2 regions of the Paenibacillus sp. 1-18 genome follow, and region 1 is predicted to be linked to the other one. Evidence: predicted binding sites of a transcription regulator. Region 1 holds the regulator's gene; the other holds the start of a gene.
The links. Region 1 encodes Rex, which represses fermentation and respiration genes when NADH is low (regulators of the CRP and FNR family bind a similar motif). Its sites were predicted from a motif close to TTGTGAAATATTTCACAA; they were not measured.

Region 1 (8,457 bases):
GGCTGTACGCCATTTTCAAAAGGTGCTGCACCTGACAGAGCAGCCAGGACTCAAGGCGGCCATCTATAATGCGCTGGGCTGTCTGATGGCCAAACAGGCTGATGTAGAGGCAGCGCAAAAATGTTTTGCTCGCGCGCACCAGCTCGATCCTGCAATGCCCGAGCCGCTGCACAATATGGAAGCCTGTTTGTCCGGTACCAAAATGCTTCGCTACGACAGCTCGATGATGCCCTGGATGTAGTTGTCAGACACCGGGTAAGACGATGCATGCCCACCTCCTCAGGCGGCGTATGCATCGTCTTTTTTGGCTGTCTTAATTTCCAAAAAGGCGATATTCTGCTATGCTGTTATACGGAGTTATTATTTTTGTATGTGTCAAAAGAAAGGATTTAGCCCGAATGAAATTTGCGGTATTGGATTTTGAAACGACAGGCACCCAGTCCGCGGATGACATCATTCAAGTCGGACTTGCAATTATAGATCATGATAACAGCATTTCCCGTCTTTACGGTTCTTATGTGAACCCTGGCAGACCTATTCCGCCTTTTATTACCGGGTTGACCGGAATTACAGACGATGACGTCAAGGATGCTCCAGCACTTGAAGAGATGATGATGGAGCTTGTACCTATGCTGGATGATGTTGTGCTGGTCGGTCATAATGTGGCATTTGATTTTAATTTTTTGCAAAACGCTTTAGATCGGTGTGGATATCTGCCGTTTAGCGGTAGAATTTTGGACACAATGGATTTTCTGAAAATCATGTTTCCATCGCTTTCCTCCTATCAGCTGGGATTTGTATCTTCTGAGTTCGGGCTGGCTCATGACCGTCCCCATCAAGCAGACAGCGACGCGTTGGCTACGGCCGAGGTGTTTTTAAAGTGTGTGGGAGAGCTTCAAGCCTTGCCTTTAATCACGATACAGCGGCTCAGTGATTTGTTCGCAGAGGAAGAAAGTGATCTTGGATGGTTTCTTGACGGGGTACGTGAAGAGAAAGAGCTTGATCCCATTCAGGATTTGGAGGGGCATCAGTTTTATCGCCAGCTTGCACTAAAGGTGGAAGATTGGACAGAGCTAGCTACTCCACGCAGAGAAGATGATCCAAATCCGCTGTCGGGTGTTTCCTTTGATAAATACATGGATGATGTGCGAGATCATTTACGTTCATCCTTGAGCCAATACGAGGAGCGCGAAGCGCAGGTACAGATGATAGAGGATGTAAATCAGGCGCTGAGTGAAGACAAGCATTTGCTGATCGAGGCGGGTACAGGGACAGGCAAGTCTCTGGGTTATTTGCTTCCATCACTGTATCACAGTGTAAAATATGGTCAGCGAGTCACAGTAAGTACGCATACAATCAACCTGCAGGAGCAATTGCGTGAGCGCGATATTCCGATGCTGACGAAGGTGATTCCGTTCCCGTTCCGGGCTGCCATTTTTAAGGGGCGGGGGCATTATTTGTGTCTGCGCAAGTTTGAACATAAAATAAACAGAAGAGACTTCGCAACACCCAAGGAAGACTTAATTACAGCTGCCCAGATGATCGTCTGGCTGACACTCACGGAAACTGGTGATGATGAAGAATTGAATCTGAGCAACCGTGGCGGAGATTTTTGGGAAACAGTGGCAAGTGATTCCGAGTCCTGTCTTGGCCGTTCATGCCCGTGGTTCCGTAAATGCTTTTATCATCGTGCACGTCATGAGGCCGGAACAGCGGATGTGGTTATAACGAATCACTCCAAGCTGTTTACGGATGTCAAGGCTAGTCATCAGCTATTGCCAAGCTATGAGCATCTGGTCATTGATGAAGCACACCATCTGGAGGAAGTTGCTGGTAAGCATCTGGGCATGCATATGAAATATTTCACACTCGTTCATACGCTGACCCGGCTGTTCAAAGACAGCAAGAATGGACAGCTGCCTTCATTGCGTCAGCAGTTGGTAAAGTCCGGTCATGAGAAGTCAGCAGATTGGGCTTCGATCATCGACCAGGTATATCCACTTGTGCTGGAGGTCAAAGAGACATGGGATTTGTTAAGCGACAAGCTATTTGGTATGCTGCCGGAGCGAAGTGATGCGACACCGGGTGAAACGGGGCAGTTTTCTTCCCGTCTCAAGCCGTCGGCCAAGCCTGCCAAGTGGGATCAAGCGGCTGCGCTGGAAAATCAGCTAAATGTTACGCTAAGCGAAATTTTGCGCAAGGGCGATAAGCTGATGCTGGACGTAAAGGAAGAACATGACGATTATGCGGCTGACAGCCTCATTACCGATATCACGGGACTGCTCAAGGATTTGGCGGGTGTGAAGGAAAATTTGCGCTTCTTTATGCGTCTTGATGATGAAACGACCGTCTACTGGCTTGAGGCAAGCGGGCAATTTCGCAGTAAATCACTGCAATTTTATGCAGTGCCTGTAGATGTGAGCCGCCAGCTGAAAGAAATGTTTTTTGACAAAAAAAGAAGCATTATTCTGACCTCAGCTACCTTATCGGTAGATAAGTCGTTTCAGTACATGACCGATCAGCTCGGTTTGCAGGAAGCTGCAGAAGAGGGGCGGCTTATGACTTCGCAGCTCCCGTCGCCCTTTAACTACAGGGATCAGGTGTTGCTGGTCATTCCCCGGGATTTCCCGAGTGTAAAGGGAAGTGTTGGAGATGCACATTTTGTAAATATGCTCGTTAGCTCGCTAGGCTCGACTGCTCAGGCGACCGGGGGGAGAATGCTCGTTTTATTTACCTCGTACCGGATGCTCCGGCAGGTGTACGAGCCACTCAAAGAGGCATTATCTTCCAGTGATATCACTGTGCTGGGACAGGGTGTAGACAGTGGGAGCCGCAGCAAGCTGACCCGGCGTTTTCAGGAGGCCAAAGCTTCTGTATTGCTGGGAACCAGCAGCTTCTGGGAAGGTGTCGATATTCCAGGCAAGGCGCTGACTTGCTTGGCAATTGTCCGGCTGCCGTTTCAACCGCCAAATCACCCGTTGCTGGAGGCGAAAAGCGAGCTGCTTCAGCAGCAAAAGAAAAATCCATTTATGAAGCTGTCTGTTCCACAGGCGGTCATTCGCTTTAAACAGGGATTTGGGCGTTTGGTACGTACAGCGAGCGACCACGGGGTCGTCATCGTATACGATACACGTGTAATCGAATCCTATTACGGAAAGCACTTTTTGTACTCGTTACCGGGACCAAAAATGGAGCATATGCCGACGGAGCAAATGGTGCCCCGCATCTCTGAATGGCTCCAATCCGCCCCGGAGACTGAGGCATAATGGACGGATACTTAAACATGTCCGTTACAATTAGGGGGAGCAAGTATGAAATCAGATAAAATTTCAGAGGCAGTTGTGCGGAGGTTACCCGTATATTTACGTTATCTGAATGCACTGCACAAAAGGGAGGTGGCCACGGTCTCTTCCCAGGAGCTGGGACAAAGACTGAACTTGAATCCGGCTCAAATTCGCAAGGATCTTGCATATTTTGGAGATTTTGGCCGAAAGGGTATCGGTTATGATGTTACTTATCTTATTGAAAAAATACGTCATATTCTGAAAATTGATCAGCAAATCAACGTCGTATTGGTCGGAGCTGGTAATCTGGGTCAAGCGCTTTCGAATTATAATGCTTACTTAAAAGATAATATGAAAATTGTAGCGGTATTTGATGCGGTTCCAGAGAAGACGGGGACGATGATCAATACGTTGATCGTTCAGCCAATGGATCAATTGGAAGCGACCATAAAAGAAAAAAATATTCGGATCGGGATTATTACCGTACCGGATTTCGAAGCGCAACACGTGGCTGACAAACTTATTGAGAGTGGTATTGAAGCGATCTTGAACTTTGCACCGATCATTCTGAAAACCCCGGACAACATCCGGGTACATACCACAGATTTTACAACCGATTTGCTTAGCCTCGCTTATTATTTAGAGGATGGAAAGGAAGAATTGCAATATGACGGTGAATAAATGGATAATTAAAAACGGCTCCTTTGCCGTAAACGGACCGGAAGTCGGAGTAATCCATGGCTATATGATTGTGGAGGATAGCCGGATTACTTACATTGGCGAGACTTTGCCTGCGGGAGAGGAAGAGACAGACGCTTTTGACGGTAAAGGCTTGCTCTTTTTGCCAGGTCTGATTAACACTCATGGTCATGCGGCGATGTCATTGCTGCGTGGGTATGGTGATGATTTGGCACTTCAAGTATGGCTTCAGGAGAAAATGTGGCCGATGGAAGCTAAGTTCACATCTTCAGATGTGTACTGGGGTACTTCCTTGTCTGTGCTGGAAATGCTGAAAGGCGGTACGACGACCTTCCTGGACATGTATGATCATATGGATGAGGTGGCTCGTATAGCTGAAGAATCAGGCATTCGTGCGAGTCTGATGCGTGGGGCGATTGGATTATGCTCTGAGGAGGAGCAGCGAATCAAGCTGGCTGAGGCTGTGACTTTTGCACGTAACTGGCATGGTAAGGCAGATGGTCGTATTACAACGATGATGTCTCCGCATGCGCCTTACACATGCCCGCCTGCGTTTATCGAAAAATTTGTACAGGCTGCGCATGATTTGGATTTACCGCTGCACACACACATGTCCGAGACTCTTGCAGAAGTTGAGCAAAACGTACGTGATTATGGCTTGCGTCCAGTTGCACATTTGGATAAGCTCGGCTTTTTCTCCCGTCCTTCACTTGTTGCTCATGCCGTTCATTTGAACGATGAAGAAATAGCTTTGCTGGCTGAACGTGGTGTAGCGATTTCGCATAATCCGGGCAGCAACCTTAAGCTGGCAAGTGGTGTAGCAAGAGTGCCTGAACTGCTGCGTGCAGGGGTTACTGTTTCCCTCGGAACAGATGGTCCTGCCAGCAATAATAATCTGGATATGTTTGAGGAAATGCGTCTGGCTGCGCTCATTCACAAGGGAGTATCCGGTGATCCTACGGCAGTTCCTGCGAGTGAAGCGCTGCGTCTGGCAACAGAATACGGCGCGAAGTCGATTGGTTTAAAAGAGGTAGGAGTACTGGCAGCAGGCAACAAGGCTGACTTTATCGCATTAGATCTGAATCAGGCGCACTTCTTGCCGCGTACAGACCTCATTTCCCATGCCGTATACTCCGCAAGCGCCAAAGATGTGGCTCATGTGTGGGTTGATGGTCGTCAGGTCGTGAAAAACGGTGAGTGCCTGACTATGGACGAGGAACGTATCAAACATGAGGCACAAGCCGCCTTTGAAGGGCTGCTGTCGCGCTAATTCAGGTGTCACATCCCCTTAGAGAGGAAGCACAGGTTTGAAAAATAAGAAAAAATGGATAGCGGTCGCCGTTTTGGCCGTGATACTGATCCTGGTCAGCATGTTCTGGTATTATTCTTATGTTACGCAAGACCAGGTGGCTGAGAGAAATGCCGCTATCATAAAGGCCAAGCAATCGGGTGGTCTGGTCAGCACGACTCGTACATGGAAGTCAGTATGGAGTCAGGTATATTGGGTAGTTCAAGGGAAAAATGCCCAAAATGAAAATATAATGGTGTGGGTTCCCTTTCAAAAAGTGGAGGGACAGCCTAATGTACCTGCCGCAGATAATAGCGGTATCCATACCGAGCTATTGAAAAACGGAGTCGACGAGGAAAAAATGAAGGCAATCATTCAGCAGCAGCTTCCAGATGCAGAGATTGTGAGTCTCCAGCCGAGTGTGTTCAATGGCGAATATGTTTGGCAGCTGTTTTACAATGATGGAAGTCATCATAACTATACCTTTTACCGTTTCTCAGATGGGGGATCGACGGGGGTAAAGTATACATTGCCTAACTACTAGAGTGATGTGGGGAGTGGCTGATGATGGTTTGAAGGGGTAGGAGTGCCTGGGAGCGCTGCGTAGTCCATTTGATCTTACGATCGCTGTTGCCGCCGGATTTTTTTCGATTAGATTCTTATGGGGAAAATCCGGCGGCAAAGGCGAACGCTCCGCTTCTTCAGATTCAAATGGCCCACTCAGATGGCTGACCGCCATGGAGTCACTCCAAACACCAGGGAGTTGAGGTAGGAGGGAACGGACGCCGCGCTTATCTCCGTTTTGGGTTTTACATCTGTCAATCTTGTTCCCGGATTTCTCCTCTGACATAGGCTTATTCGAGAAATCTGGAGGCGGCCGATGGAAAGCATCATCCCCTGCGGAGTGGCGCAAAAGGTAACTTTTAAACTCCGTTTATATATCTTGGAATGATTGAAAGTTAAAAAAAAGACGTAAATACGATGAATTCGTATTTACGTCTTTTTGATTTTATGTTTGATTAGGATTTATCATAGCATAACTATTTGAGTATAAAACCGTATCCGCCTGTGCAGTACCTTCATATGTAATTTTAAAAGTTTGGATTACATGTTGTTCATTTACCTTAAACAGGTATAAAGTGAAGTCTATTACATATCTCATAATGTTTTTTTCCTAAAAATGGTTCAATTATAGATATTGACTAACGTAAGCCATAATTTCGTGGCTATGTTATCATGACTACTTATACGCAAAAGGAGATTCATGAACATGGGAAAAATGGATGGGAAAGTTGCATTGGTAACAGGTGGAGGTCAAGGGATTGGTCGGGCTATCGCTTTACGGCTGAGTCAAGATGGCTTTGCCGTTGCAGTCGTGGATTTAAATGAAAGTACAGCTCAAAGTGTTGCTCGAGAGATCGCAAAGGCAGGAGGGCACTCGCTTGCGCTTAAAGTTGATGTCTCCGTCCGGGATCAGGTTTTCGCCGCCGTACAGGAGACAGCTGAGAAACTCGGTGGCTTTGATGTTATCGTGAATAATGCTGGGATTGCTCCTTCCAAGCTATTGGATGATGTTACGCTGGCTGATTTTGACAAGCTGTTTCACATTAATGTGACCAGTGTATTGTGGGGCATGCAGGCGGCCACAGCCAAATTTAGAGAGTTGGGTCATGGTGGTAAAATCATTAATGCCTCTTCCCAGGCAGGTCATGTCGGTAATGCCAATCTAGGTATTTACTCTGCAACTAAGTTTGCCGTTCGAGCGCTAACACAAACCGCGGCTCAGGAATATGCACAATATGGAATTACGGTTAACGCCTACTGCCCTGGCATTGTACAAACTCCGATGTGGAGCGGAATTGATAAAGAAATTACGGCCTCTAAAGGTGAAGCTATAGGCGATGCTACCAAGGAATTCGGCAGCAAAATTGCTCTGGGTCGTCTCTCAATACCGGAAGATGTATCAGCCTTCGTGTCCTTCCTGGCAGGCCCGGATTCCGATTACATGACAGGACAATCCCCTCTGATCGACGGTGGCATGATGTTTCTATAAAGGACTATGTTGTTAGCGATGAGGTAATAAAACTTTATATATATGCAGCGTAGGTGCTACATGCAAATTTTTGTTATAGCCAAGTTGCTTATAGAAGTATGAGTAACAGAAAGAACGCAAAGAAAGCCGAAGTAGTGAAATAAATCTAGACACCAGAAGCAATAAGGAAAAGACGTAAATACGATGAAATTCGTATTTACGTCTTTTTTGCTACGCCGCAAAGCTAGGCTGAAAGCCAGCGAAGCATCCTTACTTAGCTAACTTTCCTGCTAAGGCAAAATTCATCTTTATGGCGGGCAGTAGCGGAGTGGAGGATTTGAATCTGGAGAAGCGGAGCGTTCGCCTTTGCCGCCGGATTTTCCCCATAAGAATCTAATCGAAAAAAATCCGGCGGCAACAGCGATCGTAAGATCAAATCCTACACGCAGCGTCTCCCACCCATAACCAATGATTTTGCCCAACCCCAACTCCCCCACACATTGCCTTCGATATTCGATATACGTTATGATATACTATATTCCTAAGTGATAGACAAATATGATAGAAAAAGGCTTGCTGTTTTGCAGCAAGGTCAAGATCATAAGTCTGTTTGTTGTAGACATTCGTCCCGTTTCTTCTTTGTTTTACATTTTGAGAGGAGGATGTTATTTGAAATTGCGTGCAGTTCCTATCGTTGTTGCGGCAGTTTTGGCAGCATCGCTGCTGTTTGGAGGATGGTTCATTTACCGTCAGGTTACAATGCAAAGTCCTCTGGAAAAATTGGTTTCTCAATATCCCGGCGTGACAAGCGCTCAAATAGATATTAAACCGGAACAGGTTGTATTGAAACTGGATCTCAAACCACAGGCAGATGTGGCCGGACTAGTCGATGCAGTTAAACAAAAAGGGCAGTCCATCATTGGTAGCCGCACCATTAAGCTCGACATCGAAGATCATTCCAATTCAGCACTGAATCAATGGTGGTCTGAGGCTATGTTTCCCGTAGCGGAAGCGATGGAAAATAAAAAATATACTCAAATTTCATCTACTGTGGAGCAGATGAAAAAGAAAAAGACGGGCATCCAGGCTGATACCGATATGGATTCAAACAATGTCTATATCCGACTCAGCGAAGGTAAAGCGACCAAGTTTAT
Region 2 (8,457 bases), on a different contig from region 1:
CATGTTCATGTGCGGCTCGATGTTTGCAGATACATGGTCAAGCCTCGCGGAGCCGTCCTCATTGAGGAGGCACACATCCGACAGCCTCAGGGTTTCCTGCCCTGTGATGGCTGGACCATTATCTCTGCCGCCATTACCTTCGGCCTTAGCATGAACCTCGTTGCCTCCACTCGTGAATATCTCTGCGGTATGGATATCTCGCTCATCTTTGGTCAGAATAGAGCGCATCGCCCCCCAAGCCTCCTTGCCATCCAGTGAGGCATGATAGTCTGATCCGAGCTGACGAATCGGCATAAAATAATCCGGGGCCAAAATAAGTATCATAAGCGCTGCCTCCAGGCCGACCGATCCACTAATCAGGCGCAGCCCCAAGCCTACCGCTACAAAAGCAACCGACAGCATGCTAAAAAAGTCGAGAGCAAACGAGGAAAGAAACGCTACTCGCAGCGTACGCATCGTTGCCGCCCGGTACTGGTCACTGACCTTCCCGACGGTCTCCCCATGCTCTCGACTGCGGCCCAGAAATCGTAAGGTCTGTAGCCCACGCAGCGAATCCGTGAAATGGTGCGATAGCAGACGATAGGAACGCCACTGCTTGTCTGCCTGCTTCCGCGCCGCCAAGCCGAGCAAAATAAAAAAGCCCACCAGGATCGGCATCGTAGTCGTCAAAATGATACCTGAAATGACATCCAATGTGAAAACATATACAAGCACAAGTAAAGTTACAGCCATCATGTCAATCATACGAGGGATGGACAGCTCCAAATACGTGCGAAAACGATCCACACCGTCCAGCGCCAGCGTTACCAGCTTGCCGCTGCCTTCCTTCGCCGCAAAGCCCGGCCCACGCTCGAACAAACGTGCAAGCAGACGCTCCCGCAAGGAAGCGCCTGCTGCTTCGACGAAACGGCCTGCTGTTCGACGTTGCAGCCAGATCACCGTATGCCTTGCTGCAAAAGCCGCCAAAAACAAAGCCAGTGACGGCCAGGCCATCACCAGCGGATTTTTATTAAATAAAATCGTCACTGCCTTCGCCAAAAAAGTCGCTTGTGCAATCACAGCGGCCCCCTGGAGAAGGGAAAAGGCGGCCAGCAGCAGCATTACCGGCCGAATGCCCTTTAATTCAAACCATGCTTTATCCATTAATATTCCAAATGATCCTTTTCACTAAGACGCTTATGGAAAACAAAGTAGCTCCATGCCTGATAAGCCAATACAAAGGGTAAAAGCGTTGCTGCAACAATCGTCATGGCTTTCAGTGTGTAATGACTGGAGCTTGCATTATAAATCGTCAGATCAAATGCACTGTTGATTGAACTCACCATAAATCTCGGGAACAAGCCGACGAATAATGAAACGAAGGTCAGCAAAATCAAGGCACCCGTCATCCCGAAGGCCCAGCCTTCGCGGCGCTGCTTCAGGAAATACCAGGCCAGCACATAAGCGACCATTCCGACTGCGACCGCCGCATACATAAAGGGACCACGACGTGCGAATACATCGGTTGCAAAATAAGTCCATACCACCATTCCGGCGAGTAAAACACCTAATATCGGCAGGAATTTGGACGCGATCACACGAGCACGATCCCTCACCTCTCCGACCGTCCGCAGAGAAACAAACGTCAGTCCATGCATCAGGCACATCCCGACCACTGTCAGTCCGATCCATACCGTATATCCATTGAACACATCGGAAAATCCGGCTTTTAAATCCATGTTTTGCTGGATAGGTACACCTCTCACCAAAGCTGCAAAAGCCACACCGAACAGCATAGGCGGCAGGAAGCTGCCTATCAGAATGCAAGCATCCCACGTTCCTGTCCACCACTTGCCTTCTGCCTTGCCACGGAATTCAAAGGAAACCCCGCGTAAGATCAAACCTAGCAGAATGAACACAAATACCAGGTAATATCCGCTAAACATGGTCGCATAAAAGTGTGGGAAAGCGGCAAACATCGCACCGGCCGCTGTGACCAGCCATACCTCATTGGCATCCCAGAACGGACCAATCGTATTGATCATCAAGCGTTTTTGCTGGTCGTTACGGGGGACTAAACCTGTAGCCATCCCTACGCCAAAATCGAAGCCCTCCAGAAAGAAAAAGCCTGTAAATAGCACAGCAATCAACAAAAACCATAAATCATTTAGCGACATTGGTGTCACCTCCTTGAGCAAATGGATCATGAATTACCGTATGCTGATGCGGCTCGATATCCGGACCTTTGCGAGCTGTACGAACGAACAGGAATGCCAATACACCTGTCAAAACGACATACAGCGTCGTAAACGCAATCAGTGAGAACAGCACTTCTCCTGCCACAACGGTAGGTGAAACAGAATCCTTCGTTTGAAGCAAACCAAACACAGTCCATGGCTGGCGCCCCATTTCAGTCATAATCCAACCCGCGGTATTCCCAATGAATGGGAGCGATATCCCCCACAGCATAAGACGGAAGAACCACCGATGCGAGCCCTCCAATTTTTTGCGAAAGCTCAGGTAAGCACCGTATAAAGCGAGTGCGATCATGGCACATCCGGCCGCAATCATAATGCGGAAGCTCCAGAAGGTAGTGCGTACTGGCGGAATATAATCACCCGGACCGTAGGTTTTTTCATACTGCGCCTGAAGCTCCTTCATACCAGGCACAGAGCCGGAAAATTTGCTATACGACAGAAAGCTCAGTGCAAAAGGGACTTTAATTTCAAAGGTATTTTCCTGCTTTTCCGGATCAATACCTGCAATAACCGTCCAAGGCGCCGGGTCGCCACTTTTTCCCCACAGAGCTTCACTGGCAGCCATCTTCATGGGTTGTGTTTTGATCAAATATTGAGCCTGTCCATGACCAAACAAAGGAATAGCAATAGCACTGATTAGTGCAACAACAATACTCAACTTAAAAGAAGGCTTAAAAAAGTCCATATTCTTTTTATGCATCAGCTTCCATGCACTAATACCCGCTACGAGGAAAGCCCCGGTTGCAATGGCAGCAAATATGGTGTGAGGATACTCCCACAAAAGCTGCTCGTTCGTTAACAAAGCAGCGAAATCCTGCATTTCTGCACGTCCATTTTCGATCACATATCCTACGGGACGCTGCATGAATGAATTGGCAGCCAGAATCCACAAAGCCGAGAGCATCGTACCGATGGAAACCAGCCACATACAAGTTAAATGGACACCCTTGGACAGCCTTTCCCAACCGAATACCCATAAGCCGATAAAGGTGGATTCCAGAAAAAAGGCAAGCAGCGCTTCAATCGCCAGCGGCGTACCAAATACATCGCCAACAAAACGGGAAAAGTCCGACCAGTTCATCCCGAACTGAAATTCCTGTAAAATCCCGGTGACCACGCCGACTGCAAAGTTGATTAGCAGAAACGTCCCCCAAAATTGAGCCATTTTTTTGTACAAATCATTTTTTTTGATTACATACATGGTCTCCATGATCGCCACCAACAATGACAATCCAATGGAGATCGGCACGTAAACAAAGTGCAGAATCGTCGTTGTCGCAAACTGCATTCGTGCCAATTCTAATACGTCCATGATGTTATTCCTCCCCCTGTGCTTCTCCTAAGAACGATTGATAAATGAGTCTCCGAAGCCAACAATCCATCTTTGTGATAATATTCACATTTTTGCATATGAACTGATCATTTTTTAAGAATGGCTTGCCCAGTCACTTTCGCCATTGATTTCATGACCCGACTTCAGAATAACAACATTATATAGAATAGATTTGAATGAAATAGAATCGAAAGTGTGAACATCGTGTCAAAGTTGTGTCGTAACGATGGCGAATTTTTGAAATCAGCCCAAAACCACTAATAAGTGTGACTTTTTCGATTGATCTGCATATTTCTCTGCGCAAAAAAATCTCTCGTGTAGATGTCAGAGAACCTTCTTCGACATCTGCACGAGAGACTTTGTAGAGTGCAGCCTAGAGAATCTATTAGCCATCCGTTCCTCCGTTCTTCTGAACCCGATTACGGTAGGAGGAAGGCGACATGCCTGCATACTTTTTGAATTTGCTATGGAAGTAATATGAAGTCCAGCATTTGCCTCATAATGATCTCCTTGCCGCCCGAGTCCGTCTGACCTATCCATTTCAATATATGCTCCACCGAGTGATCGACCAGCTCGCCCAATGTAGAATAGGCATAAACATCGGTAATCAAGCTGGAATGCTCCTCCAACACCGCTCGGCTCTGATCCTGTCCAGCCGCATACTTGTTCAGTGCCAATGTAAATGTCTGGGCAAATGCCGCCTTGATTGCAGCTTCTGTACCATAAGCCTGTGGAAATTGAATAGCCATTTCCTTTAATACACGCAACGCTGCTTCCCGGCTTGCCATATCCAGCGCATAGTAAAGCTTCTCTGCGTAACGCACGGAGTCTGCTGTTTTATTGGACGCTTCGTCCATTCCGGTATTCATTGCTTCCAATGGGTGCAGATCACTGGGGAGCATCACTCTCTCCATCCCAAACAGAAAAGTACGCTCCAATAACCTCATTGCCTGTTCAAAAGAGCGGGGAATATCGGTTAATTCCGCCACCGGATCACCGGCTGCCACGTAAATCTCTGTTGCCCACGGCTTCAGCTCTTGCCGCCAGGATGCCAGCATCTGAACAGCGTTTTCCTTCGTTTTTACCGTAGCGGGAAGCAGCAGGCCCGTATAGATTCCGGTCTCAAATACCACACCTCTGCCCTGCTCCCGGTACATCTCCGCCAGATGCTGTTTGGCTGCCGCTTGCCGGGCTTGGCGATCCCAGTCAGGTATCCGCAGATCCAGCAGAATGACTTGATAGCTGCCCCAATCCAAAGCAGGCAGCACCTGATGCTGCCCGTGCTGTTTGGCTTGTCGCGTCCATTCATCCAGAGGACTGCCGGGTTCTATTGCATCGCGTTTAGCTAAATTCTCTTGAACTGAAAATAGCAGTGCCTCGATCCAATCACGCCCATGGTGAGAAGCACCTCCCCACTTGCCGTTTTCTTTTTCGTCCTCAATGCTACGGCGTACCCGTTTCAGCTCTGTTGTCATTTCTTCCTCATCAACAGGCTTCAATAAATAACCATCTACCCCGAAGCCCATGGCTTGCCGGGCATAACCAAAGTCTGCATATCCGCTTAATATGAGAAAATGAAACGGCTCGCTGCTCAACTCGCGTATGCTCTGTATAACCTCGCTGACGCAAATAAAAAGTAACACAGCCGCCCACCACCAGCACCGGAATCATGACAATCAACACGTAGGAGAAGAGCAGCTTATTCCGCATACGCATATTGTTCATCAGATGCCGTACTCCACGATACATGCCATCCCTCCAGTAAGATAAGCGCTTACATTTTCATGCATACCTCAAATTCCATCACGACGTATATGGTTCCAGTTTAAAGCTTCGCAACATTTATATCCATATTTTCTTGCAAATTAAAAATGTGGCGAACGAAGTCACCACACTTTACAGATCATGAACTATTTACGCGCAAAAGGTTCAATATGCACTCCCTGCGGAAGCTTATGCGGATCTTCCGGGTTGATGCGGTCATAGAACATAATACCGTCCAAATGGTCCATTTCATGCTGTACCACAATCGCTGCATAACCTTTGAAGGTCAATAGTTCCTGGGTTCCGTCCGGCAAATAGGCCTTAACGCGAATTTTTTCATAACGCGGAACATATCCGGCTATGTAACGATCCACTGACAAGCATCCTTCACCCTGTTCCAAATAAATCATGGATGTGGAGTGGCTGACCAGCTTCGGATTAAACAGCGCATACTCTATCGTTTGATCTCCATCCTCATAATAGATAGCGCACATTCTTTTATTCAGACCTACCTGGTTAGCGGACAGCCCTACACCCGGGCGCAGCTCATAGCGGGTGGCCAGCTCTTCATTTTGGCTATTTTTCAGATAATCCAGCATCCATTGCATCTGTTGAAGGTCCTCTTCAGACAGCGGCAGGCATACCGGATCAACCTTCGTACGCAAAATTGGTTCCCCTTCACGCACGATATCCTTGGTAAGAAGCATGTCTATAGATTGATTGCTCATTTGTCAGCCTCGATTCATTTAAATAAATATATGATCATATGATGTACTGCAAAAGCCGGGAAATTCCCCGGTTTTCCGCAAGTTTTGTCCCATAAATTATATCTATCTATGAAATGAATTGTCAAAATAAAGCGGTAGGAGAGAGATTGGCGCAATAGCGGTCGCTACGCGGACGGATCATTCTTCCGATTGCTGTTGCCCCCGGATTTCCCGATTAAAATATTCAAGGTAGAACGCCGGGGGCAAAGGCAAACGCTGACGCTTCTTCAGAACGATTCCGCCCTCTCCGCTGCTGTATTCGTTACACGATCATATTAACACTTGTATTGAAAATTTATTGTCAACTTACTTCTCTAAGCTATAGTTCGTATCTTTTTTTCTGAAATTCTAGCCATTAAATATTCATGAGCTTAATTGTTCACCAGCTTAACTAAATAATTTATATCACTTGTTTATGATAAAATACTATTTTTTTCTTGTTGCACAATTTTTTTATATAGACACTTCTTTTGAAAGTAAACCTGTGAAGCCTAGAAAGAAGCAATTTGAAGAATTATATAAACGGGATACAGTGTGGTTAGAAAATGATTTTAAAAAAAGCTTTGATGAGGAAGGCGCAGAAGGGAAAAAGGAAAAAAAGAGGGAACTCGCATTATTAATGAGGCTCTTAGAATGTACTTTAAGGAAAATTGATATTTAATTTATGTAAAAGGCTTCCCAGAGTTTATTTAACTTGGAGGAAGCCTTTTCTGTTTCTCGCTTATAAATAGAATAATAAGAAAAAATACAACAAATTATTAATTATATGTTTGGAATTGTGAGCTTGCTGAACCGTCGTGAACATATAAAAATAATTTGCATGTAGAGCTAAACCAACCATTTATTTTAACCCAAGTAAATGTCAAGGTTGCACGAGCGGGTCTTGAGTCAGTCTGTTTAGGTTGATCAACAACTAAATTGTCTCCACTTGAGTATCCCGCAATTATATCAATATAAGGATCATAAGCGTCTGATATATAGCTATAGCCACCTTGAACTAATGTGTAATCAGCAAAAAATCTTGCTTTAACGTAAGAGGTTTCTTCTCTTACTGTTGCATTTGTAAATGTTCTATAACCAGATCCTCCTGAGGCATATCCCCCTGAAACATCATTTGGAGTAATAACATTTTCTTCCTTTGTTTTCGCATTTGTAAGATCTATTGTTGACTGAATTACGGAACCATCAGGAAATGTGGTTCTTTGTATTTTCAAACCATCTGATGATTCTATTTCACTTGTAATACCAGTACCTTTTTTTCTGGATTGTCAGAATCAGGAAGTTCACCTGCTTTAATCTTTTCTATTAGACTTTGTTGTACCTCTTTAGAAAGACCCAAATCATTTAAATGATCAGATATCTTATCTAAATCCTGACTTGAAAATGTAACAGAAGGGACCTCACTTGCAAAACTAACGGGTGCCACTGAAAGTAAAAGAGAAGCGGACAATATTGCAGATGCTAACTTTTTTCATGTTCTTCCTCCTCTAATATGGTATGATGCTATTGAAAATTAACATATTATAGCTTTATATGTAAAATATTATTAAAATTGGAGGTAATCTCTATGTTCGATGAATTATTTTTTCATGAAATGTCTCTACTTTTTCTCTTAGGAAGTGAAATACTGCTCTTAATTTTTGCGCTTATTTTTATCATTAACATTTTAAAAAAAAACAAAGCTATGCATCAATTAGATGAGATTTTAGCAGAAACAACCCAACTAACAAAATCGAAGTAAGGAGAGGATTCTAATAGGGACCTGGACTATTTCTGTAACCATAATCTACTGGTTCTGCTTTATTCATATTTTTATATGTTCATGTGCGTTGATCTACCTCTTTAAAATAAGAAAAACAAATAAATTATTCCAAAGAAAAATAGAATTGCTCAGTAAGCATATAGAAATACTAAAAGAGCAGATAGACAAAAAATATTAAGTTGCCAGAGAGGTTATAATTTCTCGTTTAATTACATTTACTTTGCGGGTAGTGTCAGCTTCGCTGGTACTACCCATATATCATTGTAACCTCATATTTCTACAAAAAAGAGTTGTAGATTTTTGTCAACAACATCAAATTAAAAATGTCTACGTAAACGTAGTTAATTACGTTTACGTGGACATTTTTAAAATCCAATATACCGTAATTAAGATTCATTAAAATACAAACCTAAATATTTACAATTACATTTATGTAAACATTTTTGTTTCCGAAAAATAAAGGTATTATATAGATTGAACTCGTAAATTATGAGCCATGGCGTTTTCTTTTGTGATAACTATAGCGGTTAGCAGCATTCCTGTTTCAGTCCAAAAACCGTATTGAAACCAGGGTTGCTATTGCTATAATAATCA

Region 2: the regulator Rex is predicted to act here: its motif matches at 3,622-3,639, upstream of L693_RS0115255 (cytochrome ubiquinol oxidase subunit I).

The regions. Positions count from the first base shown of each region.
Region 1 is NZ_ASSB01000293.1:19,949-28,405, reverse strand. It holds gene L693_RS0118345 (tetratricopeptide repeat protein) at 1-241, shown strand, start outside; gene dinG (ATP-dependent DNA helicase DinG) at 399-3,266, shown strand; gene L693_RS0118335 (redox-sensing transcriptional repressor Rex) at 3,312-3,965, shown strand; gene L693_RS0118330 (amidohydrolase) at 3,952-5,253, shown strand; gene L693_RS0118325 (cell wall elongation regulator TseB-like domain-containing protein) at 5,291-5,815, shown strand; gene L693_RS0118315 ((S)-acetoin forming diacetyl reductase) at 6,542-7,324, shown strand; gene L693_RS30125 (hypothetical protein) at 7,612-7,785, opposite strand; gene L693_RS0118305 (hypothetical protein) at 7,973-8,457, shown strand, end outside.
Region 2 is NZ_ASSB01000244.1:15,077-23,533, reverse strand. It holds gene cydD (thiol reductant ABC exporter subunit CydD) at 1-1,143, opposite strand, end outside; gene cydB (cytochrome d ubiquinol oxidase subunit II) at 1,143-2,156, opposite strand; gene L693_RS0115255 (cytochrome ubiquinol oxidase subunit I) at 2,143-3,549, opposite strand; partial or broken gene L693_RS0115250 (response regulator transcription factor) at 3,956-5,189, opposite strand; gene def (peptide deformylase) at 5,481-6,062, opposite strand; gene L693_RS30065 (hypothetical protein) at 6,586-6,762, shown strand; gene L693_RS28165 (hypothetical protein) at 6,860-7,315, opposite strand; gene L693_RS31490 (hypothetical protein) at 7,330-7,551, opposite strand; gene L693_RS30640 (hypothetical protein) at 7,669-7,842, shown strand.